DNA from 3 places in the Dyella koreensis genome. Region 3 is predicted to be linked to each of the others. Evidence: riboswitches for the same ligand, from Rfam matches in the RefSeq annotation. Region 3 holds a riboswitch; each other region holds the start of a gene.
What was found. A riboswitch is a leader RNA that binds a small molecule or an ion and turns the genes downstream of it on or off. The one in region 3 is predicted to bind cobalamin.
Positions count from the first base shown of each region.

Region 1: linked by a shared signal. The riboswitch ahead of ISS97_RS08540 (ribonucleoside-diphosphate reductase subunit alpha) and the one ahead of btuB (TonB-dependent vitamin B12 receptor) in region 3 are both predicted to bind cobalamin.
Region 2: linked by a shared signal. The riboswitch ahead of btuB (TonB-dependent vitamin B12 receptor) and the one ahead of btuB (TonB-dependent vitamin B12 receptor) in region 3 are both predicted to bind cobalamin.

Region 1 is NZ_JADIKD010000009.1:246,167-252,937, forward strand. Features, by position in the region: gene ISS97_RS08515 (acyl carrier protein phosphodiesterase) at 1-404, opposite strand, end outside; gene ISS97_RS08520 (alpha/beta hydrolase) at 462-1,148, shown strand; gene zapE (cell division protein ZapE) at 1,171-2,292, shown strand; gene ISS97_RS08530 (alpha/beta hydrolase) at 2,322-3,170, opposite strand; gene ISS97_RS08535 (peptidase C13) at 3,252-3,638, shown strand; cobalamin riboswitch at 4,112-4,325, shown strand; gene ISS97_RS08540 (ribonucleoside-diphosphate reductase subunit alpha) at 4,592-6,771, shown strand, end outside.
Region 2 is NZ_JADIKD010000006.1:100-6,870, reverse strand. Features, by position in the region: gene ISS97_RS02025 (TonB-dependent receptor) at 1-27, opposite strand, end outside; gene ISS97_RS02020 (hypothetical protein) at 513-812, opposite strand; gene ISS97_RS02015 (TonB-dependent receptor) at 1,031-4,063, opposite strand; cobalamin riboswitch at 4,490-4,723, shown strand; gene btuB (TonB-dependent vitamin B12 receptor) at 4,852-6,729, shown strand.
Region 3 is NZ_JADIKD010000008.1:280,898-287,668, reverse strand. Features, by position in the region: gene ISS97_RS06940 (cobyrinate a,c-diamide synthase) at 1-103, opposite strand, end outside; gene cobO (cob(I)yrinic acid a,c-diamide adenosyltransferase) at 100-699, opposite strand; gene ISS97_RS06930 (hypothetical protein) at 714-1,304, opposite strand; gene btuB (TonB-dependent vitamin B12 receptor) at 1,326-3,191, opposite strand; cobalamin riboswitch at 3,302-3,519, opposite strand; gene ISS97_RS06920 (phosphocholine-specific phospholipase C) at 4,196-6,211, shown strand; gene clpB (ATP-dependent chaperone ClpB) at 6,337-6,771, opposite strand, start outside.

The DNA of each region.
Region 1 (6,771 bases), on a different contig from region 3:
CCAGCTGGCAGGTCGTGCGCATCCATGTAGCCGCGGAAGCGCCTCAGCAAGGGCGGCAGCATTGCGTCATGCCGATGCAACATGCCGCGCAGTTCGCTGGAGAACCGCTCCAGCGATTGCCCGCCCCAGCGCTCGAAATCGCGCGCCAGCGCATGGTCGAACCACATATCAATCAGGATGCCGCCGTAGCGGCGATACGGCACCGGCAATAGCGCCTTGGCCGCGAGCACTTCAGGATGGCTGTCGGTGAACACGTCGATGGCCCGGTGCAAGCGGATGCCATCGATCACCCGCGCCGGCAGTTGTGCCGGATCCGGCTGCCCATGCACGAAGTCGCCCATCATCCCGCCTAGCCGCAGCCAGTCGTCATCGCCCGACAACAAGGCGTGCGCAAGATGGTTCACAGCGCCTCCGAGTCCACTGGCGGGCGGCAATGCGTTCCGGCGGTTATCATCTTATGCATGAATCCCACTGAGCTTCCCAACGACCCGAGCGCCTTTCCCGAGCAGGAGGCCAGCTTCGCGCTGAGCGGCCCCGCCGGCAAGCTCGAAGCGATGACTGACGTGGCCGAACGCGCCGAAGCGCGTCGCGGCGTGGCTGTCATCTGCCACCCCAACCCCGTGCAGGGCGGCACCATGCACAACAAGGTGGTGACCATGGTCGAGCGCAGCCTGCGCGAATCCGGGCTGGACACGGTGCGCTTCAACTTCCGCGGTACCGGCGAGTCGGCAGGCAGCTACGACAACGGTATCGGTGAGAGCGACGATCTCGCCGCCGTGGTCGCATGGGTGCGCAAAGTGCGCCCCGGCGACGCGGTGTGGCTGGCCGGTTTCTCCTTCGGCAGCTACGTCACCCTGCGCAACGCCGTGGCGCTGAAAGCGGATGTACTGATCAGCATCGCGCCGCCCGCCGGCCGCTGGTCGTTCGAAGCCATCGCCATTCCCACCTGCCCGTGGCTGGTGGTGATGGGCGAGGAAGATGAAGTCGTGGACCCGCAGACCGTGTTCGACTGGATCGACAGCCTGGCGCAGCCGCCCAAGCTCGTGCGCATGCCCGAGACCGGCCATTTCTTCCATCGCCGTCTGATGGACCTGCGCGGCGCGATCAAGCACGACGTGCGCGACTGGCTGCCGCCGCCGCGCAGCTGAGCCATTACTTCGATTACCCCTCATGAGTGAAGATCTTTCGATCGCGCCCAGCGCGCGCTATCACGAAGGCGTCGCCGCGCACCGCTGGGAATCCGACCCGGCCCAGCTCGCCGTGCTGCCCGAGTTCGACCGCATGCACGCCGCCCTGTGCGCAACACCGGCCTCGAACGGCGGTGGTCTGTTTGGACGGCTGAAATCCCTGCTCGGCAACGAGGCGCGTGAAGCCGTGCCCGGCCTGTATCTGTGGGGCAGCGTCGGCCGCGGCAAAACCTTCCTGATGGACCTCTTCGTCGCCAGCCTCCCGCATGGCGTCGCACTGCGCCGGCACTACCACCGCTTCATGGGTGAGGTGCACGAGCGCCTGCGCGAGCTCGGCGAACGACAGGATCCCCTGCTCGAGGTCGCTGATGGCCTCGCCGCGCGCTGCCGCGTGCTGTGCCTGGACGAATTCCTGGTCAACGACATCGGCGACGCGATGATCCTCGGCACCCTGCTTGAAGCGCTGTTCGCGCGCGGCGTGAGCCTGGTCACTACCTCCAATACACAGCCGGCGAATCTCTATAAAGACGGCCTGCAGCGCGCGCGCTTCCTGCCCGCCATCGCACTGATCGAAAAGCACTGCCGCGTGGTGGAAATGATCTCCTCGCGCGACTGGCGCCTGCGCGCACTGACCCAGGCACCGGTGTATTTCACCCCGCCCAGCGCCGAGGCCGAGCGTTCACTGTCGCGCATCTTCACCACGCAAGCGCAGGGCGACGTGATCGAGAACGGCGAAATCATCGTCAACGATCGCCCGATCCCGGTGCGCAAGCAGGCCGGCAATATTCTGTGGTTTGAATTCGATGCACTCTGCGAAGGCCCGCGCGCGGTGGCGGACTACATCGCCATCGCCAAGGCCGGTCCGGCCGTGATCGTCTCCAATGTGCCGCAATTCAGCATCTACACCGACGACGCTGCTCGCCGCTTCGTGCTGCTGGTGGACGAGTTCTACGACCGTCACGTCAAGCTGATCCTCTCCGCCGCCGCACCGATTACCGATCTGTACGACGGCGAGCGCCTGCGCGCGGAATTCGGCCGCACCGAATCGCGCCTGATCGAAATGCAGAGCGAGGAATACCTGGCGTCGGAACACCGCGCCGATTGAGAATTCCGCAGCAGCTCGTTACGGAGCGACTATTTCTGCTTCACGGTGACGCCGCTCAAGACAGGCGGCGTGCCGCAATGACCACCCCGCAAGGCATCCAGATACGCCGCCACCAGCGTCGTCGTGCTCTGCTGCACACCCGCCGCAAACTGCCCGCCGCCGAAGTTCATATGGTTCGCGCCATCAACCACGGCGAGCCAGCGACACCCCGGACTTAATCCATCAAACGCCTGCATGCGCCAGCGATAGTCGCCGCCCAGCCCTTGATCGCGCGTGCCCGTGACCAACAACATCGGCGCGCGGATCGGCGCCCATGCGCCATCGGGAAACACCGGCCCCGGCCCTTCCTGCGACAACGCCACGTAGGCATCGAAACCGCCTTTCGGCTGCAACCCCAGTTTGTTGCGCGCCCCAGCTTCCAGCATCACCGTGATGGCGCCCATCGAGTGCCCCAGCAGTGCCTTGAACGATGCATGGCAACGCTGCTCCGACCACGCCAGCGCGGCATCGACATCCATAAAGCGCGCCTTGTACGCCGGCGCGTCGGTAACCAGTGCGGTGAGACCACCCTTGAATCCGTCACTGCGCATGTCCTGCTTCAACACCGGCAGGCCACTCTCGCGATGCCCCATCACCAGCACACGCCAGCCGTCCTTGCTCATCGCTTCGCCCACATAACGCAGGCCGCTTTCGCTACCACCCGCGCCGTGAGAAACCAGCAGCAATGGCGGACAACCGTTTGCGCTGACCGGCTCATACACCTGCAGCGGTGTCTGCGCGCCGTCGGCACGCGGCACCGTCAGCCGCTCCGAGGCATGCGCCGCCCAGGCACCGATCAGCAACAGCGCGGCCATCCATATACCTACGCGTAGCGACATACGTCCGCCTCCTCAAGAAGCATCACGTCAACCCACCACATGCTGGTAACGTGGCGCCCTTCCCCGTGACCGGAGCCCGCCATGTCCAGCCTGCTGATCCTGGCCCTGCTAACCGCCGCCGCGGCGGATACCCCCAGCGACGACTTCACAACGCGCGTCACGCAAGCCAAGTTGACCGAAGCCAGCGCCACCGGCCCGGCCTACCAAAAGCAGCTGTGGGACCAAATCGGCAACCCGACCACCGACGCACTCAAGGGCTGCATCAGCTCCCTGCCGAAAGCCAACAAAGCCCCCTTCACCCTCGTCGCCGACGTACAACCCGACGGCAACCTCACCCGCGTCGAAGTCCGCCCCACCACCGACGTCGCCACCTGCCTCCTCAGCCGCTTCGCCACCTGGAAACTGCCAGCACCACCGAGCAGCCCCGCGCCGTATTCGATCGAAGTGGATTTCACGATCACGCACTAGATGCGAAGCGAACCCATGATCGAGCTTCCGGGCTGGAGGACAGGCCCCGTAGAAAACCACCCCAACGTCTGACACTGGTAAAGACGTAGCTACAGAGCGCGCCGCCTGCTCTCAGGCCATTTCTCTTTGGTTACTTTCTCTCTAGGCCCCCTCGGGGGGTTGGGCCAGCAAAGAGAAAGTGACCCGGCTCGCGGCAGCGAGTCGGAAGCCCGCGGCAGGCGAGCCAGGGCACGCAGACGCGACAATCGAAGCACTTCACTACTGGATTCCAGCCTTCGCTGGAATGACGAAGTAGGCGGGAATGGCTCAAGGGCCGCTCCCGCCCCCCACGAGGAAGAGGAAGCCACCCCCACACTTCCGAACCCCCACTAAAAAATTTCCAATCCCCGCCAACCCCGCACCCCATCCCGCCCCACCCCACTTATCCACCGCCTTATGCACAACTTATTGGGTTGACCCACCCCATCCCACCCGATATGTTGTGCCCCGTCGGTGCCACTCTCAGACCCACGGTCGGATTGGCTTAATAGGGAATCCGGTGCGAATCCGGAACTGCCCCGCAGCGGTAAGCAGAAACGAAAGCCCCCATCGCACTGGCCCACTGTGGCTGGGAAGCGGGAGCGAGTAGGCCGGGTCGCAAGGCCCATGTCTGCGAGTCCGAAGACCTGCCGGCACATCGCGAACTGAGCTTCGCGGTGAGTGATGGCGGCTTCCGCGGGGAAGCGCGTCGTGGCGCAGGGCGCGTTGCCCTGCCGATCGACCGTCCGCGCAAATCGCCATCGTCTCAGCCCCTGCGCGCGGGAGCAGGTAGTTGATGAATGTTTTCCCTGGCCTGGAGCGATGCCGCCATGCAACCTATCGATACCGACTCGCGCGAGCGCACTGACGACCGCGCGGACGCATCCGCTTTCCCCGCCGCCGAGGCGGCCCCTGCCACCCACACGCCCGCGGCGATGGAAGCGATCGCGGAAACCCCGTTTGCCCTCACTCCCCCGCACAACCCCGGCCAGATGCGCGTCACCAAGCGCAATGGCGGCCAGGAAGTGGTCGACGTCAACAAGATCGTGCGCGCGGTGACCCGCGCCGGCGAAGGCCTGCACGCGGTCGACCCGCTGCGCGTGGCCCTGAAGACCATCGGCGGCCTGTACGACGGCGCCACCACGCGCGAGCTGGACGAACTGTCCATCCGCACTGCCGCCGCGCTCACTGCCGAAGAACCCGAATACGGCCAGCTCGCCGCGCGCCTACTTGGCGCGTACGTCGACAAGGAAGTGAGCGGCCAGGAAATCCAGAGCTTCTCGCAGTCGATCGCACGCGGCTCGGAACTGGGCATCCTCAACGGTCGCCTGCGCGATTTCGTTGCCGCCAACGCGCGCAAGCTCAACGACGCCATCGACGTCCACGCTACGCGCCGCTTCGAGTACTTCGGCCTGCGCACCGTGTACGACCGCTACCTGCTGCGCCATCCGCAGCAGCGCAAGGTCATCGAGACGCCGCAGTACTTCTTCATGCGCATCGCCTGCGCGCTGGGCGGCAACGAGATCGGCGAGACGCTGGAGCTGTACCGTTTGCTGTCGTCGCTGGAATACATCGCCAGCTCGCCCACGCTGTTCAACGCCGGCACCGCGCACGAACAGCTCAGCTCCTGCTTCCTGCTCGACTCGCCCACCGATTCGCTGGAGTCGATCTACGAGAAGTACGGCGACGTCGCCAAGCTCAGCAAGTTCGCCGGCGGCATCGGCCTGGCCTATTCGCGCGTGCGTTCGCGCGGCTCGCTGATCAAGGGCACCAACGGCCATTCCAACGGCCTGGTGCCGTGGCTGAAGACGCTGGACGCCTCGGTCGCCGCGGTGAACCAGGGCGGCAAGCGCAAGGGCGCGGCCTGCGTGTACCTGGAGCCGTGGCACGCCGACATCGAGGAATTCCTCGAACTGCGCGACAACACCGGCGACGAAGCGCGCCGCACGCACAACCTCAACCTGGCCAACTGGATTCCCGACGAATTCATGCGCCGCGTGGAGAGCGATGGCGACTGGTCGCTGTTCGATCCCAAGATCGTGCCGCACTTCGTCGACAGCTGGGGCGAGACCTTCGAGCGCGCCTATCGCGAAGCCGAAACCAGTGGCCTCGCCGCGAAGAAGGTCAAGGCCCGCGAGCTGTACGCCCGCATGCTGCGCACCTTGGCGCAGACCGGCAACGGCTGGATGACCTTCAAGGATCGCAGCAACGCCACCAGCAACCAGACGGCCAAGGCCGAGAACGTCATCCACCTGTCCAACCTGTGCACCGAGATCCTCGAGGTGACCAACGCGGGTGAGACGGCGGTGTGCAACCTCGGCTCGATCAATCTTGCGCGCCATGTCGTCGACGGCGTGTTCGATTTCGAGAAGCTCGCTGCCACCGCGCGCACCGCGGTGCGTCAGCTGGACCGCGTGATCGATCTCAACTTCTACCCGATCGACACCGCCGCCACCGCCAACCGCAAGTGGCGCCCGGTGGGCCTGGGCGTGATGGGCCTGCAGGATGTGTTCTTCAAGCTGCGCCTGCCGTTCGACTCCGCCGAAGCACTGGCGCTGTCGACGCGCATCGCCGAAGAGATCTATTTCAACGCGCTGTCGATGTCGAACGAACTTGCCGAACAGGCCGGCGCGCATCCGGGCTTCGACGAGAGCCGCGCAGCCAATGGCGAACTGCAGTTCGATTACTGGCAGCAAGCCGCGCCGCACGACACCGCGCGCTGGGATGCCCTGCGTGCGCGCATCAAGCAGCACGGCCTGCGCAACTCGCTGCTGATCGCCATCGCTCCGACCGCGACCATCGCCTCCATCGCCGGCTGCTATGAGTGCATCGAGCCGCAGGTCAGCAACCTGTTCAAACGCGAAACGCTGTCGGGCGACTTCCTGGTAGTGAACCGCCATCTGGTCGACGAGCTGAAGACACTCGGCCTGTGGACACCGGAAGTCCGCGACCAGATCAAGCTGGCCGAAGGCTCCATCCAGGGCATCGTCGCGATTCCGGAGCGCCTGCGCCTGATCTATCGCACCGTCTGGGAGCTGCCGCAGAAGGCCTTGATCGATCTGGCCGCATCGCGCGGTGCGTACATCGACCAGAGCCAGTCGCTGAACCTGTTCAT
Region 2 (6,771 bases), on a different contig from region 3:
GTAACCGGGTTGTCGAAACGTATGCATGTGCTATCTCCCCAAAGACGATCCAAGAAGGACGGGCGTCGTGCGCCCAAAGCGGCGCGGGGACTTGCGGCAACACTGCTTCGCGCAGGTGCTGCACAGACGGAGGGCAACCCCTTGCCCGTCCGTCATCGCAAATTCTCACGACTCGCTGGCCGACCTTAGGAGGGCTCTTGGAGAGGAGTCAACAAAAAATTAAGGTTCAAAGGGGCGACGCGCACGCCAATGCGTGCGATCTGTTACATCACAATCCATTGATATTCATTGGTTTCAGCGGGTAAAGCCGGGCGCCAAATTCATGAACCCAAGCTTAACGCAAGCTTGCGCTCAATCGCCGCCGCCGCGCAAAACAAGCGTGGGAACGTGCGGCCCACATGCGTGGCGCCACGTTTTTATGCGGTTGAGAGGCCCAAAAGTCAGCGAAGAGGACGACCCTCATAGCGATAACGATGGCACCAAGCAATGAGGGTCGTAGCGCTAGCTATAGGTCAAGAACGATGATCGAGCCAACTGGCTACCTGACTCGGGCTTTGCTTGAACTGTATGGCGTCTTCGTCCTTGAAAGGACTTTTAACTTGCGCGGCCTCCAGGCCATCGCACTGCGCCAGGCAGCCAGCATATTCATGGTCGCAAATGGCCTGCTGCGCCGGATTCCCAGGCCCCTGCTGCAGACAGTTCAAATAATTGCGCATGCACGCGGTGCAGTCGTACTGAGCCGATACCGATCCTGAAAACGCACCAGCAACCACTGCTAGCAAGATCGAAGCTGAAATAACCGAACGGTTCATAGCAATCACTCCTTGTGATTAAGCAACGTAGCGAACCTGCAGGTATCAACAACCGGGTCAAACATGATCACTCTGGTGATCAACATTCGCCCGGTCGCATTGATGGTAGATGCGTCGTAACCATGGCGCCACTGCAAATGAAATAAAAAAAGCCGCCGGGGGAACCGGCGGCTTCAAGGGGAGATCGCACCGGGTTGCCCCGACGCTTATGTTTTTATTTACAGCGAGAAGTCGTAGCGAGCGCCCAGGCGAACCGAACGCGGCGCCGAGTAGCTGATCACGCGGCCATAGGTACCGCTGCGAGCACCGCTTCCCAACTGATACGTCTCGATCTGGTTCTGTGCGCGCTGCTGGTTGAAAACGTTGAACACATCGAGGTTGAACGCCAGCTTGTGACCAGCCCAGGCGGGGCGATATTCCGTGCTCAGGTTGAGCGTGTAGTTCCAAGGCAGCGTGCCCTGGCTGCCACGCGGTGCGGTCTGACCATTGCAGTAGAAGTACGACGAACCGTACTGGTAGGGATCGGTCGGATAGATACCGAGGCAGTTCTTCGGTCGACCGGAAGACACCTGCACGATACCGCCAACCAGCCATTCCGGCGTGATCTGATAGTAGCCATAGGCCTTGACCTGATGCCTACGATCATTCGGCAAATTGCCGGTCGCGCCGTACATGATCTCCTTGAAGTCCCACGTTTGGGTCACTGAAGGATCGATCTGGCCGATGTCGGAGAGCAGCAGGCCTTCCGAATTACCGTAGTTGTGCGACCACACGTACTCGACCTTGCCGTACCACTTCTGGTCGAACTGATGTTCGAGGTACACGTTCAAGGCGTAGTACTTGCGCTTCATCTCCGGGAAGCCGAACTCCTTCGCCGACAATGTCACGTTCTTCAGCGTGCCCTTGCCATCGTGATCGATGGTGAAGGTGCCGCCCTTGCCGGGATTGAATAGCAGGCAGGGTGCGCCATCGGTCGCCCAATTGGTGAAGGCAGGGTTGGTGATCGGCGTACCGGCAGCGGCCTCATGGTTGAGGAACGGACGGGCGTCGCAGACGTCATCGATGATGCTCTTCAGATTGCGATAGATAGCTTTCGCACCGAAGGACCAGCTAGGCGCCAGCTGCTTGTCGAAGCCAAGGATGTACTCGTCCTGGTAGTAGGCGCTGATGCCCTTCTTGGCGAGCGTCACCGGATTCGGCGCCGTGCCGTTCGCACCGTTCGCGAAGAACACATTGCTGATCGGCGTCGGGTTGATCGGAGCGTTGGTGGCCGGATCCACACCGCTATAGGTGAAGTACTGGTTCTCGAAACGCTGCGGACCCGCACCGCGGATAGCCACGTTGGACGGAACAGCCAGATGGTAGCGGCCCGCATTGCCGTACAGTTTGAACGTGGAGTCGCCGAACACGTCCCAGGTCAGACCCAGGCGAGGGGCAAGCTGGTGACGCTGCTTGATGAACACGACACCGTCGGTGTTGTAGTTCTTGAACTGCTCGTTGCGCAGGCCGAGATAGGCCAGCCAGCGATCGCTGACCTGCCAATGGTCTTCAATGTACTGCGCCTGCTGCTCGACCTTCACCTTGCCCGCCGCACTAAAGATCGTGCGCTGCGCGACTTCGGTTGCGCCGGCTGGCACATGCATGCCCGGAACAGTGGAGAAGTTGTCCGTAGCGTCATAGTAGGTCCACAGCGCGCCGCCCTGGGTCGCTCGACCGGAGTACGACTCCAGCGTCTGATTATCGATACCGCCACGCAGCGTGTGCGAGCCGAGGTGGTATTCGACGTCGAAGCGGAATGCCTTCGTCTTATCGTTGGCGCCTGGCACGAGCAAATTGCCGCCGACCGGTGCGCAACTGATGCGACCGCCCGTCTTGCGGTTATCCGTGATGTTCGGGCAAACGCCGCCAGAGGAGCCGGCCACCGAGTCCACGTGATCTGCGCTGCTTTCGCCATACAAGGCGTTGATCGTCAGGCTGTCGGTGATGTAACCCGTGTACTTGCCCACATAAACCTTGCCGCCCGGTGCCGAATTGGCAATGCCGGTGTTCTTCTGGTGTTCCGTGCCCTTCAGCGTTCCGGTAACACCCGTGTTGTAGTTGTAGTTATAGATGTTGGTATCTTGGATCGAATCCTCGCCCAGCCCGGTGAACTCAAGGATGTGGCTGTCGGTGATATTCCAGTCGACCTTGGTCATCCAGCGGGTGACCTGACGCGTATCCGTCGTGGTCTTCGTGCTGTTGCCGGTGGTGCCATTGTTCTGGCCGAACTGTGTCAGGCCCGAAGTATCGTTCAGCTCGGCGGAGCCATAGAAGAACAGCTTGTCCTTGATCAGTGGGCCGCCGATATAGACGCCGTACTGCGTCAGGGTGCTCTTCTCATCCGGACGGAAGAAGACCTTGCCGTCGGTCGGACGGCCGCTGCCCACCGGGAAGTAGATAGCGCGCTGAGTAGAACGCAGTGCCGACGGCGTCCACATGACCTCGGCGCCCGCCTTCCACGTATTGGTGCCGCGCTTGGTGATGATGTTGACCACACCACCCGTGGAGCGACCATATTCAGCGCCGTAACCACCGGTGAACACCTGCGCCTGATCGATGGCATCGAACGGCAGGCTGGTAAAGCCAAGGCCCGTAAGCGGGTTGGTAACCGGGAAACCGTTGATGTAGTACTGGTTCTCGGCAGCCGACGCGCCGCCCATGGAGATCGCGTTGCCGTAACGGCTGTCGCCACCGGTGGTGCCCGGCGCCAGCAATGCCGCTGCGTTCACGTTATTGAGGATCGGCAGCTTTTGCAGCTGTTCGGAAGTCAACACCGTACGCGAGTCGACCGACGAGACGTCGATAGCGGGCAACGCGTTGGCTACGACCTGGATGCCTTCGAGGTTCTTCGCGCCCGTATTCGCGGCGGCCGCGGCAGCAAACGAAATCTCGGTACCCGTGCTCACGACCACTTGCACGTTGTCGCGCGAGTTGATGGTTTTGCCGTCCTTCTGGAGGCTCACGCGGTAGCGGCCCACCGGCAACGACGCTGCGCGATAGCGACCGGACGAATCAACCGTGATATCGCGGATCAGACCGTTGTCGAGGTTCTCGATATGAACGGTCGCACCCGTTTCGTCAGCACGGCCAAAGATCGTGCCCGACGCGTTCGACTGAGCGACGACAACACCGGCCAGACTCATGCTCAGGGCAGCTGCGAGCGCAGTCTGACGCCACAACGGCGCCCGACGGGCGTGTTGGTACTTAATCATTAGTTTTCTCCCCAAAATGGCCTTAAGGCCGATAGGCGCAAGCGCCGAACACGAATCGCAAGAACACGTCGAGACCGTCGTAAGTCACCGGCTTCTGGATAGAAGAGGCATCCCCATGCCCCATGAACCGGTACGTAATTTCTGGCGATTCCGCATCGAACATAAGCGGGAGAAGTGACGCACGTCAACAAAAATTTCACGCTTGCGCGGAGCTTACATTCACCGCTTAAACAAGTACTTATGAAGCTTTCTGTAAACTTGCTTGTGGCTTGCTTGAAACTTGCTATCCACTGGTTATTACTCGCATGCAGTGTTCGCAAATTCCTTCATCGAAGACGTATAGACGCCCAAACGAGGTCGCATGAAATAGCGCATCCGCAGGCTCGAGTGGCGCCACTTCAATTGCCAACACCTCACTCCAACCGTTAAAGTTGCGTTTGTTCGGGTGTCCCAACGACCGCATGTCCAAGGGATGAAACGGGAAGCCGGTGCGCCTTGCCTCTTGGCGGCAATGCCGGCGCTGCCCCCGCAACGGTAAGCGAGAGATTTTTTTCGCGGCGACACGCCACTGTGCCTTGGCATGGGAAGGCTGCCGCGGAAAGCGATGCGCGATGCATCGCACTCGTGAGCCCGGAGACCGGCCCGGATGCATACCTGGTGACTCGCGGCGGGCGATGTCGAACCACGTGTCGGCGCATGTCGCCTGCCGTCGTTCCGTTCTTCCCTCCTGCGTCGTCGCCAGCTCGTGAACTCATGAGCCGTGCGCGTGGCGCGGCGAGGAACGCAAGATGAAGAAGACCCTGTTGGCGACGGCGCTGCTGTCGTGCATCGCGATGGCACATGCCGCCGACCAGAACGGCACGCAGCAGCTTTCCCCCGTCGTGGTGACCGCCACGCGCTCGGCGATGCCGGTGGACGAAACGCTGGCGCCGGTGACGGTGATCACCCGCGCGGACATCGAGCGTCTGCAGCCGCAGTCAGTGCAGGATCTGCTGAGCGGCCTGCCGGGCGTGGCCTTCGGCAACGCGGGCGGCATCGGTCAGCAGACTTCGCTCTTCATGCGCGGCACTAATTCCTCGCACACGCTGGTGTTGGTGGACGGTGTGCGCATTGGCACCGTCGGCGCCGGCATTCCGGCCTTCGAGCAGCTGCCGGTGGAACAGATCGAGCGCATCGAAATCGTGCGCGGGCCGCGCTCCAGCCTGTATGGCTCGGATGCGATCGGTGGCGTGATCCAGATCTTTACGCGCCACGGCCAGGCCGGTGAGAACCCGACGCCGTCACTGAACGTGACGGCCGGCAGCCATCGTCTGGTCAATGGTCAGTTCGGTCTTTCCGGCGGCACCGAGCACGCCTGGTACAACGCCAGCATCGGTGGCCAGTACACCCGCGGCATCAACGCTTGCCGTGCCGCCGCGAAGAAAGTCGGCGGCTGCTTCACCGACGAGCCCGACCTCGATGGCTATCGCACCTACAACGGCGCCCTGAGCGGTGGCTATCGCTGGGACAACGGCACCGAACTGAGCGCCAGCCTGCTCAAGAGCAAGGGCGACATCGAGTACGACGGCGACTCCCAGAACTACACGCGCCGTTCGCAGCAGGTGGCCGGTACGAAGCTGAGCTTCGCCGTGCTCGACGCCTGGAAGATGAGCTTGAGCGCCGGCCAGAACCTGGACCGCGCCGACAACTATCTCAACCGTGCCGACCTCGGCGCGAACATGGTGCGCGAGGGTTATCTGTATTCCCGCCGCAACCAGGCCTCGTGGCAGAACGACGTCACGCTGGCGCCGGGCCAGTTGCTCAGCGCGGGCGTGGACTACCAGCAGGAACATCTGCGCAGCGACACCGACTATCTGCGCACCTCGCGCAATAACACCGGTGTGTTCGCCTTCTACCAGGGCCAGTTCGATGCGCACGAGCTGCAGTTGTCGGCACGCCACGACCACAACCAGCAGTTCGGCAACCACAACACGGGCGCCGCTGCCTACGGCTATAGCTTCACCAACGGGATGAAGCTCACCGCCTCCTACGGCACCGCCTTCCACGCACCGACCTTCAACGACCTGTACTTCCCGCCCTTCTTCGGCTTCCCCACCGCCAATCCGGATCTGAAGCCGGAGAAGTCGCGCACCGCCGAGATCGGCCTGTCCGGACGCCCCGGCGTGTGGAACTGGGCGGTCAACGCCTACCAGACTAAGATCACCGACCTCATCGGCTACGACGCCAACTTCGTACCCATCAATGTCAGCAAGGCACGCATCCGCGGCCTCGAAGGCCAACTCGGCGCCGACGTGGACGGCTGGCACGTACGCGGCTACCTCACCTTCCAGAAACCCGAAAACCGCAGCGCCGGTAGCCAGCAAGGCAACCTGCTCGCACGCCGCCCCGAACGCATCGCCCGCATCGACCTCGACCGCGACCTCGGCGCCTTCAGCATCGGCGGCACGGTAAACAGCGAAGGCTACCGCTACGACGATGCCGCCAACCTGCAACGCCTCGGCGGCTACGCCACCGTCGACCTCCGCGCCAGCTGGAACTTCCAGCCCGGCTGGAGTCTGCAGGCACGCGTGGCCAATGTCTTCGACCACCACTATGAAACGGTGCGCTTCTACAACCAGCTGGGGCGTACGGCGTATCTGACGTTGCGGTATAGCCCGTCGCGCTAATGATGTGAGGCTCGGGAGGCTACGTAGCCACGCGATCCCGAG
Region 3 (6,771 bases):
GCCGCGCATGCGCACGCGCCAGTGCCGCGGTGAAAGAAGTCTTGCCCTGTCCCGATGCGGGCGCAGACACCAGCAGCGCGGGACAATGGCGCGGCGCGCTCACAGCTCGATGCCCTTCTGCGCCTTGATGCCTGCTTCAAAGGCGTGCTTGACGACGCGCATCTCCGTCACCGTGTCGGCCACCTCGACCAACCCGCTCGGCGCGCCGCGACCGGTGATCACCACGTGCTGATTCGGCGGACGCGCGGCGACGGCCGCCAGCACCTGTTCGAGCTGTATGTACTGCTTGACCAGGGCGATGTTCAACTCATCCAGCAAGACAAAGTCGTAGCTCGCGTCGCTCAGCATGCGCGCCGCGATCTCCCACGCAGCCTGCGCGGCGGCAATATCGCGCGACTTGTCCTGGGTCTCCCAGGTGAAGCCCTCGCCCATCACGTGATAGTCCAGCTCGTCGGCGAAGCGGCGGAAGAACGCTTCCTCGCCAGTCGAGAAGCTGCCCTTGATGAACTGCACCACGCCGCAGCGGAAACCGTGCCCCAGCGAGCGGGCCAGCATGCCGAAGCCGGACGAACTTTTACCCTTGCCGTTACCGGTGTTCACCACCAGCACACCGCGCTCGATGGTGGCGCGGGCGATCTTGCGATCCACCAGTTCCTTCTTGCGCTGCATGCGCTCGCGGTGGCGTTCTTCCGGGGTCATCGCTTCGCGATTCGTCATGCCCGGCGCTCCGCCGCGACGCTACGCGCCGCGACCACACGCTGATAGATGGCAAAGCCCGCCAGCGCGACCGCGACGTAGGTCATCGTGGTACGTACGAACAGCGGACCCCACTGCCATAGCCGCGCGAGGTATTCGCTCATGTGCGGCTGCGCATAGCGTCCGCCCAGCCAGTAGAACGCACCATTGGAGATGGCGAAGGAGCACGCCGCCGCAAGCAGCGCCACGGCCAACGCGCCGGCCAGCGAACCGGCGCTCGCCTGCAGACGATCGGCATACCAGCGGCCGCCGTACCACAGCACCGCGTAGGCCAGCAGTAGGAAGGAATACGCCGGCGTCACGCAGAAGTCGCTGACACCGGCGTACGACACCGAGATCCAGTCGAGTACGACTGCCAACACCATGAACAGGCCGAAGTAGAGGTGCTTGCGCAGACTCAGCCCGCCAAGAAAGAACACCGCCATCGAGGCATCCGGCAAGTTCAATGCCGTGCCGAAATGATGAAAGCGTGTAGCGATCATCACCGCGGCCAGCGACACCAGCAGCAGGATGGAGAAACGCGAGGACGGTGGTTTCATGGTCAGCATTCCGTAGAGAGGTCGAAGGATTTAGCGTGCCGGCTGATAGCTCACGCTCAGCATCGCCGTGCGCCCTAGCTGGTTGTAGAACGCGGCGGTCTCATAGCGCTTGTCGAACACGTTGCGTGCGCTGAGCTGCAGCTTCCAGCTGCGATCCAGCGCGTAAGCCAGGCGAAGATCAGTCAGGGCGTAGCCGCCAAGACGCGTGCGGTTGGCGATGTCGTCATAGCGATGGTCAGCGGCATACACGCTGGCACCGATGCTGAAATCACCAAAGCTGCGGTCCGCATCGATGCGCGCGCTGCGCCCAGCACGGCGCGGCAACAGGCGGTCGTGATTGGGGCCATCGCTCTCGTTGCGCGGATCGAGCCAGGTTGCCGTACCGCGCAGATCCCAGCCGGCCAGCGTGGTATTCGCCACCGCTTCCACGCCATGAATGCGCGCGCGCTCCACATTGCCCGGCAGCCCCACCGAGGCGTCATAGGCGATCAGGTCGCGAATACGCGTTTCGAAAGCGTTGAGCGACCAGCCGCCCCAGCCATGCGTGCCTCGCAGGCCCAGCTCGTAGCTGCGTGAACTCTCCGGCCGCAGCGACGGACTGCCGTAGCCGGGGTAATACAACTCGTTGAAGGTCGGTGCCTTGAATGCCGTGCCCGCACTCGCCGTAAGCCGCAAGGTGCGAGTGAAGTCCCAGCCCCACAGCACGCTGCCGGTGGTCTTGCCGCCGAACTGCTGATTGTCGTCGCGGCGCACGCTGGCCTGCAGCGAATGCGCGCCGAAAACCTGCTGCCACTGGCCAAACACGCCACGGTTGAGGCGACGGTCGCGCGCGTAGGTGGTCGTGCTGTCCACGCGATCGCGCTGCCAGTCGTAGCCCAGGCTCCACAGCCCACCACCCAGCGCAAGATCGCCCTGCAGCGAACCGAGATCGCGATGGGTATTGAAGGTGCTGGAGAACACGCCGTTCTTGTAGTTGTCGCTGAGATCCGCGCTCTGCCCCACGTTCAAGGTCAGCGTCAGCAACTTGCTCGGGCGGTAATGCACACGCGCGCCGCCCACTTGCTGCACCACGTCGGACTGGTTGGTCAGCGAGCCGTCGTATTCGTTATAGCCCCAGCTGCGCAGCCACTGCGCATCCGCGTCCCAGGCCTCGCTGAAGCGGTAGCCGCCCTTGAGCGATACCGAGCTGTCGCGGAACCCGTCGCGATCCGGTTCGTAGACAAAACAACCCGCGCCGCCCGGCGAAGGCTTGCCACGGCAGGCATTGATACCGTCGGTGTTCTCATGCGTCGCCTCGACCGCATACCAGCCGTCACCCACCTTGCCGCCCAGCCCAGCACCCGCGCGGACGCTCTGGTTGCTGCCATAGCCAAGATTGAAATTCGGCTCGAACGCGCCCTGCGGACGGCGCGTGAAAATCTGGATCACACCACCCAGCGCTTCCGAACCGTACAGGCTCGAAAACGGCCCGCGCACGATCTCGATACGCTCGATCTGCTCCACCGGGATGTTCTGGATCGACGCCTGGCCCAGCGTGGCCGAACCGATCTTCACGCCGTCCACCAGCACCAATACGTGATCCGCCTCGGTACCGCGCAGAAACAAGGAAGTCGCCTTGCCCGGCCCACCGTTGTTGGCGATCGACAAACCCGGCGTACCCTGCAGCAAATCCTGCACCGACTGCGGCTGCAGCCGCTCGATATCCGCCCGATCGATCACCGTCACCGCCGCCAGCGTACTGGCCTGCGTCTGCTCCGTACGCGTGGCCGTTACCACCACGCCATTGAGATCACTCGCCGAATCATCTGCCGCATCCGCGGCGAACACCGGCAAACATACGAAAGACACCGCGGCCGCCAACGCAGACCGGCGAAAAAAAGAAACATGCAATGACACTGAGAGCTCCTACACCGCGCCTGCCCGCGCGGAACGCATGGGGTCAGGACAGACGGAGGGAGACTTGGCCGGCGTGCTGACGCACACCACCCACGACATCGCCCACCGCATGTCCGGTTCACCTCAAGGCCGGTCTCCGGGCTCGCGAGCGAAAGCAGTGATGCCTTCCCGACCAGCACCTTCCCATGCCTAAGCACAGTGGCTCTCGCTGATCGTTATCTCGCCTACCGTTGCGGGGGCAGCTCCGGAATAGCCATAAAGACGGCGCACCGGATTCCCGTTTCAACCACCAGCCAAGCCGGCAGTCACCTCAGGTCCGGCGATCTTAGCGCAGCGCGGGCGATATGTCGGGATTTGCAGGCTGCCTATAGAGAACCGCAACAAGTAGCCGCGCGATCCCGAGCACCCACCCCTCACCCCAACCCTCTCCCCAGAGGGGAGAGGGAGCCGCTCTTTCTTTAATCTTTGCTGGGCGATGCGAAGCGAGCCCGTCACCGGGTCCCCTGTGGAGCGGTGAGGGTTGGACGATCAGGCCCCGAAGGGGGCATCGACAGGACGTCGATGCCTTTTCGACACGACAGGGACGTCGTGTCGAAAAGCCCGGCCAAGCCTCACGGACCCGCAGGCGAAGCCGGAGGGCGCGCAACCGGGGTGCCCTCTCTTTTGGTTACTTTTCTCTGGGCAAGCAGAGAAAAGTAACTCGTCTCGCAGCAGCGAGACGAAACCCCGTCGCAGGCGGACCAGTGAGCGATAACGCGGCAACCGAGCGACAACTCCCTGGATTCCGGCCTACGCCGGAATGACGAAGTAGGAAACGGGATCGCGAGCATCCATCACCGATCCCAGCGCATCCAGCGCATAGACACCGCACCCCACCCATCCACCCCCCGAAAAAAAACTGCCCCACAAGTGGCACAGCCCTGCAACACCCATCAGTTGTCCTAGGCGGCGGGGAATTCCACCTGCCGCCGGCCACCCATGCCGGCGCCCACCTGGAGTGCGGCATGAGCGAGATCGACGACATCAAGCGACGCAGTTTCCTCAAGATGGCCGCCGCCTCCGCCGGCGGACTGGCCGCGATGTCCGCCCTGCCACCGGCGATCCGGCAGGCGCTGGCGACGCCCGCCGCGTCCGTCAGCGGCACCATCACCGACGTGCAGCACGTGGTGATCTTCATGCAGGAGAACCGCGCGTTCGATCACTACTACGGCAGCCTGTCCGGCGTGCGCGGATTCGCCGATCGCGTGCCTGCGCTGCTGCCCGGCGGCGCGCAGAACGTGTGGCACCAGCCGTACACCGGCAACTCGGCGGGCTACATGCTGCCGTTCCACATGGATACGACCACCACCAGCGGCATCTGCATCAATGCGCCGGCGATGAGCTATCCGGTGGACACGGCGATCTGGAACAACGGCAAGTTCGATTCATGGAATACCGCGCGCTCGCCCGGCCTCGGCATGGGTTACTTCACGCGCAACGACTTGCCGTTCTATTACGCGCTGGCCGACAACTTCACCATCTGCGACCAGTACTTCTGCTCCACGCTGACCCAGACCAACCCGAACCGCCTGCATTTCTTCACCGGCAGCAACGGGCTTTCGGTGGGGCAATCGGCGGTGCTGGACAACACCGAGCCGAGCGCAGGCTTCAGCTGGACTACCTACGCGGAGCGCCTGCAGGCGGCGGGGATCAGCTGGAAGGTCTATCAGCAGAGCAACAATTTCGACGACAACGCGCTGGCCTGGTTCAGCAACTTCAAGAAATCATCGGCGGGCCAGCCGCTGTACGACCGCGGCATGGCGACCGTGCAAAACCTAGTGACGGCGTTCGCCAACGACGTGGCGAATGACACGCTGCCGCAGGTGTCGTGGATCGTGGCGCCGGACTACCTCTCCGAGCACGCCAACTACAAACCGGCTTATGGCGAAAACCTCAGTGCGCAGCTGCTGGCCGCACTGGTCGCCAACCCAGCCGTGTATGCCAAGACGGTGTTCATCCTCAACTACGACGAGAACGGTGGTTTCTTCGATCACGTACCGCCGCCGACACCGCCTTCGTCATCCGCCAATGGCCTTTCCACCGTCAGCACCACGGGCGAGATCAGCAACGGCAAGCCGATCGGCCTGGGTTTCCGCGTGCCGATGACGGTGATCTCGCCATGGTCGACCGGCGGCTGGGTCTGCTCGGAAGTGTTCGACCACACGTCGGTACTGCGCTTCCTGGAAAAACGCTTTGGCGTCGCCGAACCCAATATCAGCGCGTGGCGCCGCGCCGTGTGCGGCGACCTGACCTCGGTGTTCGACTTCAGCGGCAGCAATACAGCGTGGCCGAATCTGCCTGGCACCAGCGGCTACCCTGCGCAGGCTGACCAGCAGTGCTCCACCCTGCCCGCTCCCACCGTGCCGAATACGCAGAGCATGCCGGGCGCGGAATCGAATGCCACCCGCCCGGCGCGTGCACTGCCGTATGCGCTGGATATCCAGGGCAGCGTAAACACCTCCACGGGTCGCTACGTACTGCAATTCATCAACACCGGCACAGCCGGCGCGGCATTCCAGGTATACGCCGCCAATCGCAGCGACGGCCCGTGGCGCTATACGGTGGAGGCCGGCAAGACGCTCTCCGATTACTGGAGCGCCAAGACCTACACCAAGGGCATCTATCAGCTCGAAGCGCACGGTCCCAACGGCTTTCTGCGCGTGTTCCAGGGCAGCGTGGCGAACGCCGCGGCGATGCCGGAGATCTCGCTCAGCTACGACCCAGCGAATAACCGCGTGCAGCTGACCATGACCAACGCCGGCAGCAGCACCTGCACCTTTACGGTCAGCAACGGCTATGTCGGCGCGGACGTGCGCATCTATTCGGTGGCGGCGCACGGCAGTGCCACCGATCACTGGGATCTCGGCAGCTCTGCCAACTGGTACGACCTGAAGGCAACCGTCGCGGAAGCCAGCGGATGGTTGCGCCGCATCGCCGGCCATATGGAAAACGGCGCAGCGAGTTACAGCGAGCCCCGCTGAATAGCGTTGTAGGAGCGCACCCTGTGCGCGAAAGCCCTGCGCAGCAGGGCTGTCTTTGCAACATGCGGAGAAAAGAGCAGCCCCGCTGCGCAGGGCTTTCGCGCACAGGGTGCGCTCCTACACCGTCAGGACTGTTTGTGGAACACCAGATGCCCGCTTTCGGCATCCACCACGATGGTGTCGCCCGGCGCGAAACGTCCTTCCAGAATTTCCCGCGCCAGCGGATTCTCCAGCTGCTGCTGGATCGCCCGCTTCAACGGCCGCGCGCCATACACCGGATCGAAGCCCACGTTGCCCAGCAGGTCTAGCGCCTTGTCGCTGATCTCCAGGCGCAGCTGGCGTTCGGCCAGGCGCTTCTCCAGATAGGTGAGCTGGATCAGCGCGATCTTGCGGATCTGCTTCTTCTCCAGCGGCTTGAACACCACCAGTTCGTCGAGGCGGTTGATGAACTCGGGGCGGAAGTGCGCCTGCACGACACCGAGCACTGCCGCCTTCATCTTGGTGTAGCTCTCCTCGCTGTTGTCCGAATCCAGCTCCTGGATCAACTGCGAACCAAGGTT